4 regions of the Streptomyces sp. NBC_01314 genome follow, and region 1 is predicted to be linked to each of the others. Evidence: riboswitches for the same ligand, from Rfam matches in the RefSeq annotation. Region 1 holds a riboswitch; each other region holds the start of a gene.
The links. A riboswitch is a leader RNA that binds a small molecule or an ion and turns the genes downstream of it on or off. The one in region 1 is predicted to bind cyclic di-AMP.

Region 1 (4,248 bases):
ATCGTCCTCGGTGACCCCGCGCCCGGCACGGCCCCGCTGGTCCGGCTGCATTCGGAGTGCCTGACCGGCGACGTCTTCGGCTCGGCCCGCTGCGACTGCGGTCCGCAGCTGCGCGAGGCGGTGGAGCGGATCGCCGACCGTGGCGGGGTCCTCCTCTACCTCCGCCAGGAGGGCCGGGGCATCGGTCTCTACAACAAGCTCGACGCGTACGCCCTCCAGGACCAGGGCCTCGACACGTACGAGGCGAACGCGGCGCTCGGCCTGCCGGAGGACGCCCGCGACTACACGGCGGCGGCCCAGATGCTGGGTGCCCTCGGCATCGACGAGCTGGACCTGCTCTCGAACAACCCCGACAAGGCGCAGCAGCTCCGCGACCTGGGCGTAGGCGTCCGCGACCGCGTCCCCACGGGCGTCTTCACCACCGCTCACAACGTCCGCTACCTCCGCGCGAAGGTCCTCCAGACCCACCACACGCTCCTCCTGCCGGAGCTGACGGGACTGACGGCGGGCTGAGTCCCCGGGGCAACAGGGTCGAGGGCCGGAGGGCCGAGGAGACGAAGGTGGCGAGAGCACGAACGGGCCGGGCAGTGGCCCGGGGCCGCAGGCAGGAGCGACCCGAAGGACGGCCGCACCGACCCCGCTAGCCCAAGCGGCGGGTCGCAGCCGCCCCGGCCTCCAGCACCAGCCGTCAGCCCACCGGCCTCCAGCAACCAACCTCCGGCAGCGGCCCATCCGTCCTCCGGCCGGAACAGCTCCGCCGCCCCACAACGCACCCGTCAGCCGCACCCCTCCCACCGGGCTGAATCGGCTCCCTCCACCCACCCCCACGCCCTCCCACTAGCCCACTCGGCCCCGCCGACCAGCCCCGTACTCCACGCCCGGAAACCCTGTATCCGTGGGGCAGTGAAGCGGGTCGAGGGTGTGGGAGAGGGGGCGGAGGGTGTGAGGGAGCCGGGTGGGTGGCGGTTCTCGCACACACGTACGCTCGCCCGCGGCATTCCCGTCCTGCTGATCGCCATCGGCCTCTTCTACGACCACTTCACCCCGCGTGAGTTCACGGCGGTCCCCTTCTTCACCGCCGCACCCCTCGTGGCGGCCCCGCTCTTCTCGCTGCACGGTACGGTGATCACCGGAATCGCCTCGATCGCCGGCATCACAGCCGTACGCCTCCACTCCGGCGACACGGGCAGGGTGGACGCGATCACCGAGATCGCCACGGTGGCCACCGTCGCCGTACTGGCCGTACTCATCAACCGTCTCGTCCGCCGCAGCGACGCCCGGCTGTGTCCATCAGCGGCCTCCGGCCGCGGGGGCCTCCCGGGCCCGGACCACGCACAGGATGCGTGTCGCCGCCCCGGGGTCGAGTACGCCGGGGACCAGTTCGCCCAAGGCCGTTCGGGGCGCGCGGCTGAACGGACTCACCCCCGCTCAGTCCACAGGAACGGTTCGTGACGGCCGTACTGGCGGAGTTCCCGCACGGTGCAGGCCGCGCCCGGATCGTCAACCGAGGCCACCCCTCACCCCTGCTGCTGTACGCCGACGGCACCCTGTGCACCCTGGACGCCTCGCGGCCCGCGCTCCCGCTGGGCATGGAGGACCTGGGCGCCTGGCCCGACCGCGCGGAGGAGACGGGACTCCCGCCCGGCGCCACGCTCCTCTTCTACACGGACGGCCTCTCCGAGGCGCGGGACGCGTGCGGTGTCTTCTACGACCCGGCCGCGCGCCTGTCGGGCCGTGTCTTCTCCGCACCGCGCGCCCTGTTGACGACGCTCGCGGAAGAGGTGCGTCAGCACACCGGCGACCGCACGACGGACGACATGGCCCTCCTGGCAGTCCGCCGCCCGTGACACACGACCGTCCCCATGTGCCTGCCCTGCTCCGCCCTGCCGTGCCCGGCCTGGCCTGCCCGCCGACACGTCTCTCTCACATCTCTCACGATCGGCGGACCGCGATATGACGGAACGTGTCCGTTCGACCGTCCTCCGTATAGCGGCTGATGTATCGTCAGAACATTTGTTACTCGCGAGGAAAGGTCAACTCGCCCGTTTTAAACCCCTCATGCCCCGTAAAGTCCAGCGCGAATGCCGGAACGATCATTCGGAACAGCTTGGAATGGAGCACTCGCGTCTATTAACGTTCGATAACGCAGCGCGGTCGTCCCAGCCGTCACAAGAGATGGCTCCGTGCTCACGCGCCGAATCCCGCAAGGGAACCGGGGAACCAACACCCTGGGGTGAATCGCACGGAAACCGTCGTGGCAGTGCGCACGTCCGGTTTACGCGCGTAGGAGACCTTCCTGCTCCGAACCCGTCAGCTAACCCGGTAGGCGAGGAGGAAGGAAGGAGCACGCCCACGTGGCGTCGAACCGGTCCGCGACCGAAGCCCCGTTCGTACCGAGCCAACACGACGGCGAGAGCCAGACGTTCGGCTACGGCAGCTACAACAGCGACAACGAGGGCCCCTGGCAGGAGTGGAATCCCAGCGAGGAGACCATTCGCCCCGTTCGCGGTCGGCACCGCGTCGCCAAGCCGCGCGGTGGACTCGCCCGTGGCGGACTGGCCCGCAGCTCCACGGTTCTCGGCGTCGGTGTCATTGCCGCCGTCGGCGGCGCCGGCATGGCCAGCGCGCAGTCCGGCCAGGCCCCGGTGTCCATTTCGATGCCCGACATGCCGAACGTCGGCTCGGTCTTCGAGGACGAGGCCGACGACCCGGAGCCGGAGCCGGAGGCCTCCAGGTCCCCGCTCAGCAGCGCCGGCCTGATCGCCACCGACGCCGAGCAGGGCACCGCCGACGCCGGTGAGGCGCTCCGCGCCCGCATCATGGCGCAGGCCGAGTCCCAGCAGGACGCCTCCGACAAGGCCGCCGCCGAGGCCGCGCAGACCGCCGCCGCGGACAAGGCCGCCGAGCAGGCCGCCAAGGAGAAGAAGGAGGCCGAGGCCAAGGAGGCCGAGGCCAAGAAGAAGGCGGCCGACGAGGCCGCGGCGAAGAAGGAGGCCGAGCGCCTCGCCGCCCTCGCCGGGCAGTTCACGCTTCCCACCTCCTCGTACACCCTCACCTCCACCTTCGGCCAGGCCGGCCCCTACTGGTCCTCCGGCTACCACACCGGCCTCGACTTCGCCGCTCCCACGGGCACCCTCATCAAGGCAGTGCACAGCGGCACCATCACGCAGGCCGGCTACGAGGGTTCCTACGGCTACAAGACCGTCCTCACCCTCGACGACGGCACCGAGATCTGGTTCGCCCACCAGTCCTCCATCGGAGTCAGCGTCGGCCAGAAGGTCGCCACCGGCGACGTCATCGGCCGCGTGGGCGCGACCGGCAACGTCACCGGCGCCCACCTCCACATGGAGGTCCACCCCGGCGGCTCGGCCAGCGGCATCGACCCGGCGGCGTGGCTGCGCAGCAAGGGCCTGAACCCGTAGAGCCGGTCACCACCAACGACGCCGCGTCAGTCCGTGAGGACTACGCGGCGTTCGTCATGTCCGGGCCGCACGAGGCCGGACGCCGACGGAGACGGCAAGCACCGTCGCCGAGGAATTCCTCCCCTGTCCCACCCTTCACGTGCCGTACCCCTTCACGTGCCGTTCACGCTGGGGCGGAATGCGGGTGTCCGCCTCGCCGGTTGACGTTGGACATGACTTCTCTTCGCAAGCTGGGCACGTCCGACATCGAGGTTTTCCCGCTGTCCCTCGGCGGCAACGTCTTCGGCTGGACCGCAGACGAGGCACAGTCCTTCGCCGTCCTCGACGCCTACGCGGCCGTCGGCGGCAACTTCGTCGACACCGCCGACTCGTACTCGGCCTGGGTGGAGGGCAACCAGGGCGGTGAGTCCGAGAAAATCATCGGCAAGTGGGTCGCGTCCCGAGGCAACCGCGCCGACGTGGTCATCGCGACCAAGGTGAGCCAGCACCCCGAGTACCAGGGTCTGACGGCGGCCAACATCAGGGCCGCGGCCGACGCCTCCCTCGCCCGCCTCGGCACGGACTACATCGACGTCTACTACACCCACTTCGACAAGCCCGAAGTCCCCGTCGAGGAGATCATCACCGCCCTCGACGACCTGGTGAAGGCCGGCAAGGTCCGCGCGATTGCCGCGTCCAACATCACCCCCGAACGCCTGCAGGCCTCCCTGGACTTCTCGGCCGCCGAGGGCCTGGCCCGCTATGTGGCGCTCCAGCCCCACTACAACCTGGTCTCCCGGGACACCTACGAGGGCCCCCTCCAGGCCATCGCCACCGACTCCGGCCT
Region 2 (4,248 bases), 1.3 Mb from region 1:
CCTGCGCAGTGACGACACGCTCTCCGACCGGTCCCTCGCCGCGCTGGCGCGGGCCACGAGGGCCGGTGCTCAGCACCTCGTGGTGACGGGACGGCCGGCACCGAGAGTGCGACCACTGCTGGAGGACCTCGGCAGCAGGGGGCTCGCGGTGTGCGGACAGGGCGCGCAGTTGTACGACACCGGCGCGGACCGGCTGCTCTGGTCCGTCACCCTGGACCGGGAACTCGCCGAGACCGCGCTCGGCAAGATCGAGGCGGAGGTCGGACAGGTGTACGCCGCCGTCGACCAGGACGGGGTCGACGGCCTCACCCTGATCGAGCCGGGCTACCTCATGCCGCACCCCACGCTGCCCGCCGTACGGGTGCCGCGCCGGGACGACCTGTGGTGCGAGCCGATCAGCAAGGTGCTGCTGCGCCATCCCTATCTGTCCGACGACGAGTTGGCCTCGGCGGCGCGGATGGCGGTCGGGTCGCTGGCGACGGTCACCATGTCGGGTCCCGGCACCGTCGAACTCCAGCCATGCGGCATCACCAAGGCGACGGGCCTCGCCCTGGCCGCCGACCATCTCGGACTGACCCCGGACCGGACCATCGCCTTCGGTGACATGCCCAACGACATCCCGATGTTCGACTGGGCCGCGCACGGGGTCGCCATGGCCAACGCCCACCCCGAACTCAAGGCCGTCGCCGACGAGGTGACCCTCTCCAACGAGGACGACGGCATCGCGGTGGTGCTGGAGAGGCTCTTCCCGTGAAGGCTCTGCCGTGCACCGCCCTTCCGTGAACGGCTCTTCCCGCACATGCCTGTTCCCCTGGGCCCGCCGGCCCAGGGGAACAGAGTGAAGAAGGTGGAGCAGGTGGAGAAGGTGGAGCTGGAGGGCTTAGTACGCGCCGAAGACGTTGTCGATCGAGCCGTACCTCGCGGCGGCGTAGTTGCACGCCGCCGTGATGTTCGCGACCGGGTCGTAGGGGTCGTACACGGTGCCGGAGACGTGGTACGCGGCGAAGGTCGGGTCGATGACCTGGAGGAGGCCCTTCGACGGGATGCCCGCGGCGGCGTTGGAGTCCCAGTTGTTGATGGCCTGCGGGTTGCCCGACGACTCACGGATGATGTTGCGGTAGATCCCGTCGTACGTCCCGGGAATTCCCTTTTGCGCCATGATGTCCAGCGACTCGCGGATCCAGCCGTCGAGGTTGTTCGCGTACGTCTTGACCGACGCCTGTGTGGCCGTGGAGGCCGTCGACGCCTTCTGCGCCGTGGAGGGCTTCGTCGCGTTCAGCTTCAGCTTCAGGCCCGGCCGGATCAGTGCCGGGTTGTCGCCGATGGCCGCGCGGTTGTTCTTGTAGAGCCGCTGCCAGCCGCCCTTGGTGTGGTGCTTGCGCGAGATGGAGGAGAGCGTGTCACCGGAGGCCACGGTGTACGTCGTGGGCTTGGGCAGGGCCACGGCCGGCGCGGACTGTGGAACCGACTGTACGGAGGTGGCGGCCTGGGTCGGGGCGGCGGCGTTCGCGGTCGTGGCGGCCGTGAGCGGGAGGGCCAGTGCGGCCCCGCCCGTTCCGGCGGCGACGAGGCCGCGGGTCAGCGCGTTGCTTTTGGGGCGGCGGTGTTTGCCTCGTGCGAGCATGGCGGATTCCTCTCCGTCGCCTACGGGGTGAGCTGTCGGGTTCGGGCTGGAGATGCCCGGCCGTGCGTGTCGTCCCGGCGGTCGCTGTGCGTGCGGCGTCCGCCGGGCGTACTGCGCGTGGCTTTACCCCAAGCCGGTCCGAATGGGGAAAATCGGACCGACGGCTTACCTGGGTCCCCCGCTCCTGCCGTGCGTGGATGAGTGGTGATGGGTGGGGGGTCCGGGGCGGCGGCAGGATTCGGCGGTCCGTCCGGACGAGGTGTGAACGTATGCGAGAGCACACGAAGGGAACAAGTCCCGGTTTGGCGCTTTGATCCAGTTGACCTTGAGTTTGCCGCGTTTCGCCCTTGCTGTCGGGGTGCTGTTCATGGCTCAACTTGCCTACCGCAAAGGGAAAGTCGGCGGCATGGAGTGAGGGCGCCGCGCGGGATGCCCGTGACCCAACTCACGGGAGAAGTCGGGTGAAGTGTCGAGTAAGCGGCAAATAGGTCAACTCGGGCTGGAGTGAAGTGGTGCATATGGGTGGAAAGCGGTGGGCCTGCGAGCACGGATTCGCCCGGCCGGGCAGCACGTGGGCGTCTCCGGGGGAGCGGCGGGTACCCGGGGCGGGTCGTCGAGGCCGGGGCGGCACGCGCGTCGGTGAATATCGGCGCGGACCAGTTGATCAAGAATATGGGGAGTGCGGTCCATACCACCCGGGGCGAAGCCGTGGGCGCTCGTGGTGATCGAAAGGTGACCGGATACGCTGACTCGGGTGATGACAGCGACAGATCGACAGACTTTGTCATCGACTGTGAGAGCGACCTAGACCGACCGTGTGACCGTCATCAGACGTCAGCAGACAGGAGAACCCTCGTGACCGTCGTCGAGCCGTTTGGGCTGAGCGCGCGGGACCAGGCTCTCGAAGCCGATGTCCAGGCCGGAATGGCGGCCGTCGAGGAGGGTCTGCTGGAGGCGACCAAGAGCGGGGTCCCGTTCATCCAGGAGGCCGCCCAGCACCTGCTGCGCGCGGGCGGCAAGCGATTCCGGCCGCTGCTGGTGATGCTCGCGGCGCAGTTCGGCGACCCGTACGCGCCGGGTGTCGTGCCCTCGGCGGTGGTGGTCGAGCTGACGCATCTCGCCACGCTGTACCACGACGACGTGATGGACGAGGCCGAGGTGCGCCGGGGCGTGCCGAGCGCCAACGCCCGCTGGGACAACTCCCTGGCCGTGCTGACCGGTGACTTCCTCTTCGCCCGCGCCTCGCACGTCCTCGCCGACCTCGGTCCCGACGCCGTCCGCATCCAGGCCGAGGCCTTCGAGCGGCTGGTCACCGGGCAGATCCTGGAGACCGCCGGGCCGCGCGACGGACGCGACCCGATCGACCACTACCTCGACGTGCTGGGCGGCAAGACCGGGTCGCTGGTCGCGGTCGCCGGGCGGCTCGGCGCGCTGATGGCGGGCGCCGACGAGACCGTGGTCGACGTGCTGACCCAGTACGGGGAGCGGCTCGGTGTCGCCTTCCAGCTCGCGGACGACGTCCTCGACATCGCCTCCGACACGCACGAGTCCGGCAAGACGCCCGGCACGGATCTCCGTGAGGGTGTGCCGACCATGCCGGTGCTGCGGCTGCGTGAGCGCGCGGGGCGGCTGGGGCTGCCGGACGACATCGCCCTGTGCGAACTGCTCGACTCCGACCTCACCGACGACGCCCGCCACGCCGAGGCGCTGGCCCGGCTGCGCGTCCACCCCGCCCTTGAGCAGGCCCGCCGTGACACGGTCCGCTACGCGGAGGAGGCGCGGGCCGTCCTGGCACCGCTCCCGGAGTGCGACGCGAAGGCGGCACTGGTGGAGCTGTGCGACGCGGTGGTGCACCGCGCCGGTTAGCCACCGCCGGCCCCGGACTGCCACCCCCGGCCCCGGACTGCCCACGTCCCGTACGAGGCGGACCACGTCCCGTACGGGATGACGAGGCCGGACCACACCCATCCACCGCTAGCGCGTGCGTTCGACCGGCGGCGCCATCCCTGACGACCCCTACGGGGTGCGGGGATGCGCCGCCTCGCCATGTCATCCCGTGCGGGTCGCCATGTCATCCCGTAGCAGTACACGGAGTTGAGTCCCGAGTCTGACGATTCCCGTCCGCCGATTTGGTCAGATGGGTATCACCACTCCTCACCGATTCGGGTGAGAATGGCGGCTCCGAGTAGACGCCGCCGCCGACGACGGAGGTAAGGCACACATGGCACCGTACGAAACCGACGACAGCACCCGGTCCGGCGACGCCGCCGCGCTCGCGGCCGAGGCCGAGGAGATGCGCTCGGCACGGCGACGCAAGGCCGCGCGGTACGTCGTCCCGGTCACCGTGCTGGGCGTGGCCGCCGCGACCATCGGGCTCGTCCCGGCCTTCGCCGGCTCCGGCGACCCCGATCTGCCGAAGATCAGCGCGCAGGAACTCATCGAGAAGATCGCCGCGTCGGACGTACAGCAGGTGTCCGGCACGGTGAAGATCACCACGGATCTGGGCCTGCCCGACCTGGGCGGTCTCGTGGGTGGCCTCGCCTCGCAGGCGCCCTCCGGGGGCGACGGCGGATCGGCCGCCGACCCCTCCACCAAGCTCCTCGAACTCGCCACCGGCACCCACA
Region 3 (4,248 bases), 2.7 Mb from region 1:
CTGGCGCTCACGATCCTCGGCGGCGGCGAGTCGTCCCGCCTCTACAACCGGCTCGTACGGCGTGACCGTACGGCCGTGACGGCCGGGTTCGGCCTGCTGCGGCTGGCCGGCGCGCCCTCCGTGGCGTGGATGGACGTGAAGACCTCCGGTGACGTCGAGGTGCCCGTCATCGAGGCCGCCGTCGACGAGGAACTCGCCCGGTTCGCCGCGGAGGGCCCCACGGCGGAGGAGATGGAGCGCGCCCAGGCCCAGCTGGAGCGCGAGTGGCTGGACCGGCTCGGCACGGTCTCGGGCCGCGCCGACGAACTGTGCCGGTACGCGGTCCTGTTCGGCGACCCGAAGCTCGCCCTCACCGCCGTCGACCGTGTCCTCGAAGTGACGGCCGACGAGGTCCAGGAGATCGCCAAGGCGCGCCTCAGGCCCGACAACCGCGCAGTGCTCGTGTACGAGCCCGTCGCCGGCGAAGAGGGCGCCGAAGAGGAAGCCGCCGAGGCGGACGCCGTCGAAACCACCGACGAGAACGAGGAGTCGGCGAAGTGACCGAGCTCGCGACCATGGACTTCCACCCGCAGCCCCAGGCCGGCGACGCCAGGCCCTGGGCGTTCCCGGCACCCGAGCGCGGCACCCTGGACAACGGCCTGACCGTGCTCCACTGTCACCGCCCCGGCCAGCAGGTCGTCGCCGTCGAGGTCATCCTCGACGCGCCCCTGGACGCCGAGCCGACCGGCCTCGACGGCGTCGCCACCATCATGACCAGGGCGTTCTCCGAGGGCACCGACAAGCACACGGCCGAGGAGTTCGCCGCCGAGCTGGAGCGCTGCGGCGCCACCCTGGACTCGCACGCCGACCACCCCTGCGTACGCCTGTCCCTCGAAGTGCCCGTGTCACGGCTGGAGAAAGCCCTCGGGCTGCTCGCCGACGCGCTGCGGGCACCCGCGTTCGAGGACAGCGAGATCGAGCGGCTGGTGGCCAACCGGCTCGACGAGATCCCGCACGAGACCGCCAACCCGGGCCGCCGGGCCGCCAAGGAGCTCTACAGGCAGCTGTTCCCGGCCACGTCCCGCATGTCGCGGCCCCGCCAGGGCACCGAGGAGACCGTGGAGGGCATCGACTCCGCGGCCGTACGCGCCTTCTACGAGCGGCACGTACGCCCCGCGACAGCCACCGCCGTGGTGGTCGGCGACCTCACCGGGGTCGACCTCGACACGCTGCTCGGCGAGACCCTGGGCGCCTGGACCGGCTCCGCGGCCAAGCCGAGCACCGTGCCGTCGGTGAGCGCCGACGACACCGGGCGGGTGATCATCGTGGACCGCCCCGGCTCCGTACAGACCCAGTTGCTCATCGGCCGGGTGGGCGCCGACCGGCACGACCGTGTGTGGCCCGCCCAGGTGCTCGGCACCTACTGCCTCGGTGGCACCCTCACCTCCCGTCTGGACCGGGTCCTGCGCGAGGAGAAGGGCTACACCTACGGGGTGCGCGCGTTCGGCCAGGTGCTGCGTTCCGCGCCCGACGGCTCGGGCACGGCGATGCTCGCCATCAGCGGCTCCGTCGACACACCCAACACCGGTCCGGCGCTCGACGACCTGTGGACCGTGCTGCGCACGCTGGCCGCCGAGGGGTTGACCGACACCGAGCGTGACGTCGCCGTGCAGAACCTCGTCGGGGTCGCCCCCCTCAAGTTCGAGACCGCCGCGGCCGTGGCGAACACGCTGGCCGACCAGGTCGAGCAGCACCTGCCGGACGACTACCAGTCGACGCTTTACCGCCAACTCGCCGCCACCGGCACGGTGGAGGCCACCGCGGCCGTCGTGAGCGCCTTCCCGGTGGACCGTCTGGTGACCGTGCTCGTCGGGGACGCCGCGCAGATCGAGGAGCCGGTCAGGGCCCTCGGAATCGGTGAAGTCACCGTCGTACCGGCCGAGTAGGAACCGGACGAAAAGACGCGCGCCTGTGGGGCCCTGGTGACTGAAGAGTCACCAGGGCCCACGTTTGTCCGTATTGATGGCGGAGGTTGCGTGTCTGACCTGTGGCGTACTTAACAAATCCTGTGATCCGTTTGTTATTTCGAAGGCGGCCCACTTAGCGTCGGTCCGGCTGTTCGTCAGAAGTTCGCCGCAGCCGCGGCACCGGACAGTCATCGCCGAGTCCCCGCATGGCGCGAGCCAGGGGAGCCGGGGACCCACCGAAGTCCCTGGGGTGAATCGGGTGCCCTTCGCGAGCCACGCGAAACGAGGGGTGGCCGTAGGAGACCTTCCTGCTCCGAACCCGTCAGCTAACCCGGTAGGCGAGAGGGAAGGAAAGGACCACCCACTTCATGGCGTTCACCCGCGCCCCCGGGAAGCACCGCCGCCCCGGCCGTGTACAGCGCACGACCACGAGGAACGTGGGCGTCGCCGCTCTCACCACCACCGGTGTCATCGGCACCCTGGCCGCCCCCGCGCTCGCCGCGGAGGAGCCCGCAGTCGAGCAGACCGGCCTGAACCAGATCATCGTGCTCGGCGACACGGTCGCCGACCAGGTGGACGCCCAGGCCGCCGCCCAGCAGCAGGCCGCCGAGGTGGCCGCGGTCAAGAAGAAGGCACAGGAGGAGGCCAGGAAGGCCGCCGCCGAGAAGGCCGAGCAGGAACGTGCCGTCGCCAAGGAGCGCGAGGAGATCAAGGCCCGTGCCGCCCGTGCGGCCGAGCGCGAGCGCCTCAACACCTATGTCTCCCCCATCAGCGGCTCGTACATCTCCACCGGCTACAAGGCCGGCGGCGCCGTCTGGTCCTCCGGCAGCCACACCGGCGTCGACTTCCACGCCGCCACCGGCACGTCCGTCCTGGCGGTCGGCTCCGGCACCGTCGTGGAGGCGGGCTGGGGCGGCGCGTACGGCAACAACATCGTCATCAAGATGACCGACGGCACGTACACCCAGTACGGCCACCTGTCGTCCATCGGCGTCTCCGTCGGCCAGACGGTCACCCCCGGCCAGCAGATCGGCCTCTCCGGGGCGACCGGCAACGTCACCGGCCCGCATCTGCACTTCGAGGCCCGGACGACGGCCGAGTACGGCTCGGACATCGACCCTGTCGCCTACCTGCGCTCGCACGGCGTGAACGTCTGACGCAACTCGCGCGGCGCACTCCGGCGCGACGCTCCACGCTTCCCCGAAGGCCCCGGCTCACCGAGCCGGGGCTTTTCGCGTTGTGACGTACCTCCTGTCCAAAAAATATCCCTGGATTCCGGCCTGCCATCGGAAATTCCGGCCCGCTGCAATAGAGTCGCTGGAACACACGTCAACTATCGACGTTTCACGGGGATTAAGGCGGAGGTCGGTATGCGTATTCCGGCGCACTCGGTATGCACGGCGATCCGTGATGACATCGTCGCGGGTGTCTACGAGCGCGGCAGCCGTCTCACCGAGGAACTGCTCGCCCGCCGGTACGGCGTCAGCCGGGTCCCCGTGCGCGAGGCGCTGCGCACGCTGGAGGCCGAGGGCTTCGTGGTGACCCGCCGGCACGCGGGCGCGTGCGTCGCCGAGCCGACCGAACTGGAGGCCGCCGACCTGCTGGAGATGCGCATGCTGCTGGAGCCGCTGGGCGCCGCCCGCGCCGCCCAGCGCCGCACGGAGGCGCACCTCAAAGTGTTGCGCGGCCTGGTCAGGCTGGGCCAGGAGCGGGCCAGGAGGGGCACCAGCGAGGATCTGCGCTCCCTGGGCGGCTGGTTCCACGAGACGCTCGCACAGGCGTCCGGCAGCCCCGCCCTGACCTCGACGCTCGCCCAGCTGCGGCACAAGATCGCCTGGATGTACGCGGTCGAGGCACCCGCCAACCCCGTGGAGTCCTGGGCGGAGCACGGCGGCATCGTGGACGCCGTCGCGCGCGGCGACAGCGACCGGGCCCGGACGATCACGTCCCTGCACACCGAGCGCGCCACCGCCGTGCACCGGCTCCGATTTCCGGGCGGGGCCGGCGGGACGGAACGCCCGGAGCGTGTGAGGACTTCGCAACATTCCGTAAACACGCCGAGCCTGCGGCATTAACACGGGAGCCGTATACAAAGAAGGAAGAATTCCGCGGGGCATTTTTTCCGCTGCCCGCGGAACGAAAACGGGACGAAAAAGCGAAGGGCCCGCCCGATAAATCGGACGAGCCCTTCGGTGTGTGTGCGGGTGGCCTTTCAGGCCTTTTCCGTTTCGGCTACCCCACCTACCCGGTTACCCGGCTACCCGTCTGTTCAGACCGTCTCGGGGAGTTCTTCGAGCCCCTC
Region 4 (4,248 bases), 3.8 Mb from region 1:
TCGTTGACCCCGCCCGCGGAAACCGGCGTGGCCGTGTACTCGGCGACGTACGGCCCTTCCAGCTTCCGCCTGAACCAGACCGTGGCCCCGGCCGGCACGTCGACGTCCAGCACACCGCGCGAGGCCGTGACCGCGCCGCCCCTCTCCAGTTCCACGGCCCACTGCCCGAGACCGTGCCGGAAGTCGTCGGCGGCGATCAGCCGACCGCGACGCCGACGCGCGTTCGCGGACACCGCCCCCGCCGGACCGAACGCCACGAGGGCGGCACCGGCGGCGATGGCTCCGAAAGCTCTACGGGTGGTCATGACGCTCCTTGTGTTGGTGCCGTACGGGAAGTGCGGGCGATGGCGGGCCGCGGTATCCGGCGGGTCTCGGAGCCGAGGCGGTGGTCCGTGTACGTCGACTGGAGGTGGCCGCGGACGGTCCGGCCCAGCCGGTACGCGGCGTTGTGGGCGAGCGGGTGGTCGCGGGTCCTCGTCGGTTCGGTGGTGGTGCAGAGCCGCATGGCTGTGTGGTCGGCGGTCTCGGCGAGGGTCTCCTCGCGCCGGTCGCCGACGATGTCGCCGTCGTAGAACGGGGTCGCGTCGCGGGCCGCGGAGTCGACACCGGCCGGGTCGCAGGTCTTCGTGCCGGACTCCGTCGCCGGGTCCCACTCGGAGACGTGGGTGTGGTCCAGGAGTTCCGAACCCCTGTCGCCGTCCCACCGGATGGAGAAGTCGACGCCAGGGGTGGTCGTGGCGACCTTGCCGTCCTGGACGTTGCAGACGCGCGCGCCGGGCGCGAGGCCGCTCCGGTCGAGGCCGCTCCGGTCGACGGCGTACAGCCGTTTCGGGCCGCCGTCCACCGACACGTGGATCTGCGCGGGCGAGGTGACGGACGTGACGTCGAACGGGGCGCGGACGCTGCCACCGGTGAAGCGGAAGCGCGGCCGGGAGCCGGAGTTGACGGTGACGGCGGCCTCGACGGTGCGGCTCCCGTGCCCCTCGTGGACGAGCCGTCGGCCATCGGGACGCACCAGGCCCGGCTCATTGGAGGCGAGCGCGGGCGGAAAGGCCCCGGCTGGAAGCCCCACGGCCAACGCGCCGCTCACGAGGACGCGGCTTTCGACGGCAGTGCGTCGGTCGACGCCGGACACGGAGACCTCCGAAGACACAGAAAGCGCTTACAGAGATCACTGTGTCCGCACACGCGCACCCCTGTCGAGTCTTCGATCAGCCATGCCACAAGACCGCAATACGGTGATCGCGCATCGCCGCGGGCCGGAACGAGAGCAGCCGACGCGGAGGAGGGCCGGCCCTCCAGGAACGCCGAAGGCCGGCCCCCTGGTCACGGGGGCCGGCCTTCGGCGCGGTCGGGCGGCGGAGCCTCAGACGCTGACGCCCTTCGAGCGGAGGTAGGCCAGCGGGTCGATGTCCGAGCCGTAGTCGGGGGTGGTGCGGATCTCGAAGTGGAGGTGCGGCCCGGTGACGTTGCCGGTCGCGCCCGAGAGGCCGATCTGCTGGCCGCCGCTCACGGACTGCCCCGCGGAGACGGAGATCGAGGACAGGTGGGCGTACTGGGCGTAGTAGCCGTCGGCGAGCTTGATGACGACCTGGTTGCCGTACGCGCCGCCCCAGCCGGCGGAGACGACGGTGCCCGCGCCCACGGCCTTGAGGGTGGTCCCGGTCGGGGCGACGAAGTCGACGCCCGTGTGGTAGCCGCTGGACCACATGCTGCCCGCGGTCTTGTACGCGGTGCCGATGGTGGCGCCCTGGAGGGGCAGGCTGAAGCCGGAGCTGCTGGACGACGAGGACTGGCCGTTCGACGTGGAGGTCGACGCCTGCGTGTCCTTCGACTCCTGCGTCGACGAGCCTGAGGGCTTCGACGACTCGGACGACTCGGCGGACTTCGACGACTTCGAGGACTGCGACAGCTGGGGCTTCGTCGACGACTGCGACGTACCGCCCGACGCGGCCTGGCCACCGATGCTGAGCCTGAGGCCCGGGTGGATGAGCGAGGGGTCGGAGCCGACCGCCTCGCGGTTGTCCGAGTAGAGCTGCTTCCAGCCCCCCTCGACGTCCTGCTCGTCCGCGATCTTCGCGAGGTAGTCGCCGACCTTCACCGAATAGGTCTTCGTCGCCGCCTTCTTGGTGGCGCTCTTCTCCGCCTGCGCGGCCTTCTCTGCCTGCTCGAACCGTGCGCCGGCCTCGGCCACGGCCTTCTCGGTGGCGATCGTGGCCGTCTTCTCGGACGCACCGGAAACGGCGGCCGTCGGGGTCGCGGCGTGGGCGCCGGCAGCTCCGATCAGCGGCAGCGCGAGCGCCGCGCCACCGGTCCCGGCGGCGGCGATCGAGCGGGTGAGACGTTGGGACTTCGGACGGCGGTGCTTACCCTTCGCGGGCATGGTGCATTCCTCTCCGGCGCCTGCGAGGTGAGCTGTCGGGTGCGGACTGGAGATGTCCGGCCGTGCTTGCGCACGGCTTTACCCCTAGCCGTTCCGGAGACCGGAACAGGCGGTAATACCTGTGGGTCCCCCGCTCCTGCCGTGGATCAGGTCGGTTTGCGGCTCCGGTCGGCGGCAGGATTGGGCGTCCGTCCGGATTGACGCCGAACGTAAGCGACTTGTGCCCACAGAGACAACTATTGGGACTTCCTGTGCGTCTTCCTACCTGATCCTTACATCAATTCACGATTACACTCCGTAAAAGGCCGGTCTTGAGCATTCACCAACGGCCCTGCAAGCACATACGAATTACGTGCACATGGCGACAGCGGAACGTCACGAATATGACGCTGCTCACGCACCTACGCGCCAGTAGAGCTCATTTCAGGGCTTGTTGGAATTACGGCTGTATTTCGGACAGATCACTCAAGTGCGACGCAGGCGGATAACCGTCGCATCGAAGTCACCGCGCAGCCCCGTCCGCAATCCGTGATGCAACAGCACGGCACCTCGATGCGATTCGCCCGTTTCGCGGCACTCGTACGTTTCTGTCGGGTCGAGTCCGCGCAGCCGGAGCGGGGCCGGCGCCTCGCCGTAGTGCTGGGCCTGGAGCCAGGCGAGGACGACGATCTCGTCGCCGTGGACGTACTGCACGGCACTCAGTCCGCCTGTCGGCGGCCGCAGCCGGTAGAGGTCCCCTCGCTGCACGACCGGCCGGATCTCCTTGTACAGCTCGACCCAGCTCCCCGCCTCGGCCAGCTCCTCCTCCGTCCACTCGGTGAGGTCGCCGCCGACGCCGAGCACACCCGCCATGGCGCTGACGAAGCGGAACCGCAACGTGCTGACCCGGCCGTTGAGCTGGTTGTTCGGGCTGTCGGTGACCCACGCGGCCATGGTCCGGGCCGGGTGGATCTGGCTGAAGCCGTGCTGGATGGCGAGCCGGTCGAGCGGATCGGTGTTGTCGGACGTCCACACCTGATCCGTCCGGGCCATCACCCCGAGGTCGATCCGGCCGCCGCCGCCCGAGCACGACTCGAACGCCACCCCCGGGTGCGCGGCACGCAGCCGGTCCAGCAGGGCGTAGAAGGCGCGCACGTGCTCCACCCACAGCTTCTGCGGGTACGGCTCCCCGGGCCAGCCGGCGTCCGTGAAGCAGCGATTGAAGTCCCACTTCACATAGTCGATCGGCGCGCTGGACAGGAGTGTGTCCAGCCGTTCCCAGAGGTATTCCTGGACGTCCTCGCGCGCGAGGTTGAGTACGAGCTGATTACGCAGCTCCGTCCGCTTTCGTCCTGGTTGGAACTGTGCCCATTCGGGATGCGCCCGGTACAGCTCACTGTCCGGGTTGATCATCTCGGGCTCGACCCAGATGCCGAACTGCATACCGAGGGTGCGCACATAGTCGGCGAGCGGCTTCAGCCCCTTCGGGAAGCGGTCCGGATTGGGTGTCCAGTCGCCGAGGCCGGCCCGGTCGCTCGTACGCGCCCCGAACCAGCCGTCGTCCACGACGAACAGCTCGACCCCGATGGCAGCCGCCCGCCGGGCGAGCGTCCCCTGCTGTTCCTCGGAGATGTCGAACTCGGTGGCCTCCCAGGAGTTGAAGAGCACCGGCCGGTCCTGGTCCGCGTCCGGGATGACGTACGTCCGCTGGTACGCGTGCCAGGCGCGGCTGGCCCCGCCGTGGCCGCCGTCGCTCCACAGGCCGGCGAAGACGGGCGTGGTGAACGTCTCCCCCGTGTCCAGCCGCAGCAGACCGGACTCGTCGTATCCGGCGCCGCCGGTGATCTGTACGCGCGCGTCCGGGAGTTGGGCGACCGCGATCCGCC

Region 2: it holds a riboswitch for cyclic di-AMP, as region 1 does, so the genes downstream of both, OG622_RS20255 (transglycosylase SLT domain-containing protein) here and OG622_RS26015 (M23 family metallopeptidase) in region 1, are expected to answer to the same signal.
Region 3: it holds a riboswitch for cyclic di-AMP, as region 1 does, so the genes downstream of both, OG622_RS14250 (M23 family metallopeptidase) here and OG622_RS26015 (M23 family metallopeptidase) in region 1, are expected to answer to the same signal.
Region 4: it holds a riboswitch for cyclic di-AMP, as region 1 does, so the genes downstream of both, OG622_RS09390 (M23 family metallopeptidase) here and OG622_RS26015 (M23 family metallopeptidase) in region 1, are expected to answer to the same signal.

The regions. Positions count from the first base shown of each region.
Region 1 covers NZ_CP108394.1:5,929,963-5,934,210, forward strand. The annotation lists gene ribA (GTP cyclohydrolase II) at 1-513, shown strand, start outside; partial or broken gene OG622_RS26010 (PP2C family protein-serine/threonine phosphatase) at 943-1,847, shown strand; cyclic di-AMP (ydaO/yuaA leader) riboswitch at 2,183-2,344, shown strand; gene OG622_RS26015 (M23 family metallopeptidase) at 2,355-3,422, shown strand; gene OG622_RS26020 (aldo/keto reductase) at 3,635-4,248, shown strand, end outside.
Region 2 covers NZ_CP108394.1:4,618,896-4,623,143, reverse strand. The annotation lists gene OG622_RS20260 (HAD family hydrolase) at 1-754, shown strand, start outside; gene OG622_RS20255 (transglycosylase SLT domain-containing protein) at 881-1,624, opposite strand; cyclic di-AMP (ydaO/yuaA leader) riboswitch at 1,629-1,834, opposite strand; gene OG622_RS20250 (polyprenyl synthetase family protein) at 2,480-3,490, shown strand; gene OG622_RS20245 (outer membrane lipoprotein carrier protein LolA) at 3,846-4,248, shown strand, end outside.
Region 3 covers NZ_CP108394.1:3,219,052-3,223,299, reverse strand. The annotation lists gene OG622_RS14260 (M16 family metallopeptidase) at 1-540, shown strand, start outside; gene OG622_RS14255 (M16 family metallopeptidase) at 537-1,925, shown strand; cyclic di-AMP (ydaO/yuaA leader) riboswitch at 2,129-2,302, shown strand; gene OG622_RS14250 (M23 family metallopeptidase) at 2,315-3,103, shown strand; gene OG622_RS14245 (GntR family transcriptional regulator) at 3,317-4,021, shown strand; gene OG622_RS14240 (HPr family phosphocarrier protein) at 4,216-4,248, opposite strand, start outside.
Region 4 covers NZ_CP108394.1:2,109,503-2,113,750, forward strand. The annotation lists gene OG622_RS09380 (DUF6250 domain-containing protein) at 1-305, opposite strand, end outside; gene OG622_RS09385 (hypothetical protein) at 302-1,135, opposite strand; gene OG622_RS09390 (M23 family metallopeptidase) at 1,367-2,383, opposite strand; cyclic di-AMP (ydaO/yuaA leader) riboswitch at 2,388-2,546, opposite strand; gene OG622_RS09395 (alpha-galactosidase) at 2,849-4,248, opposite strand, start outside.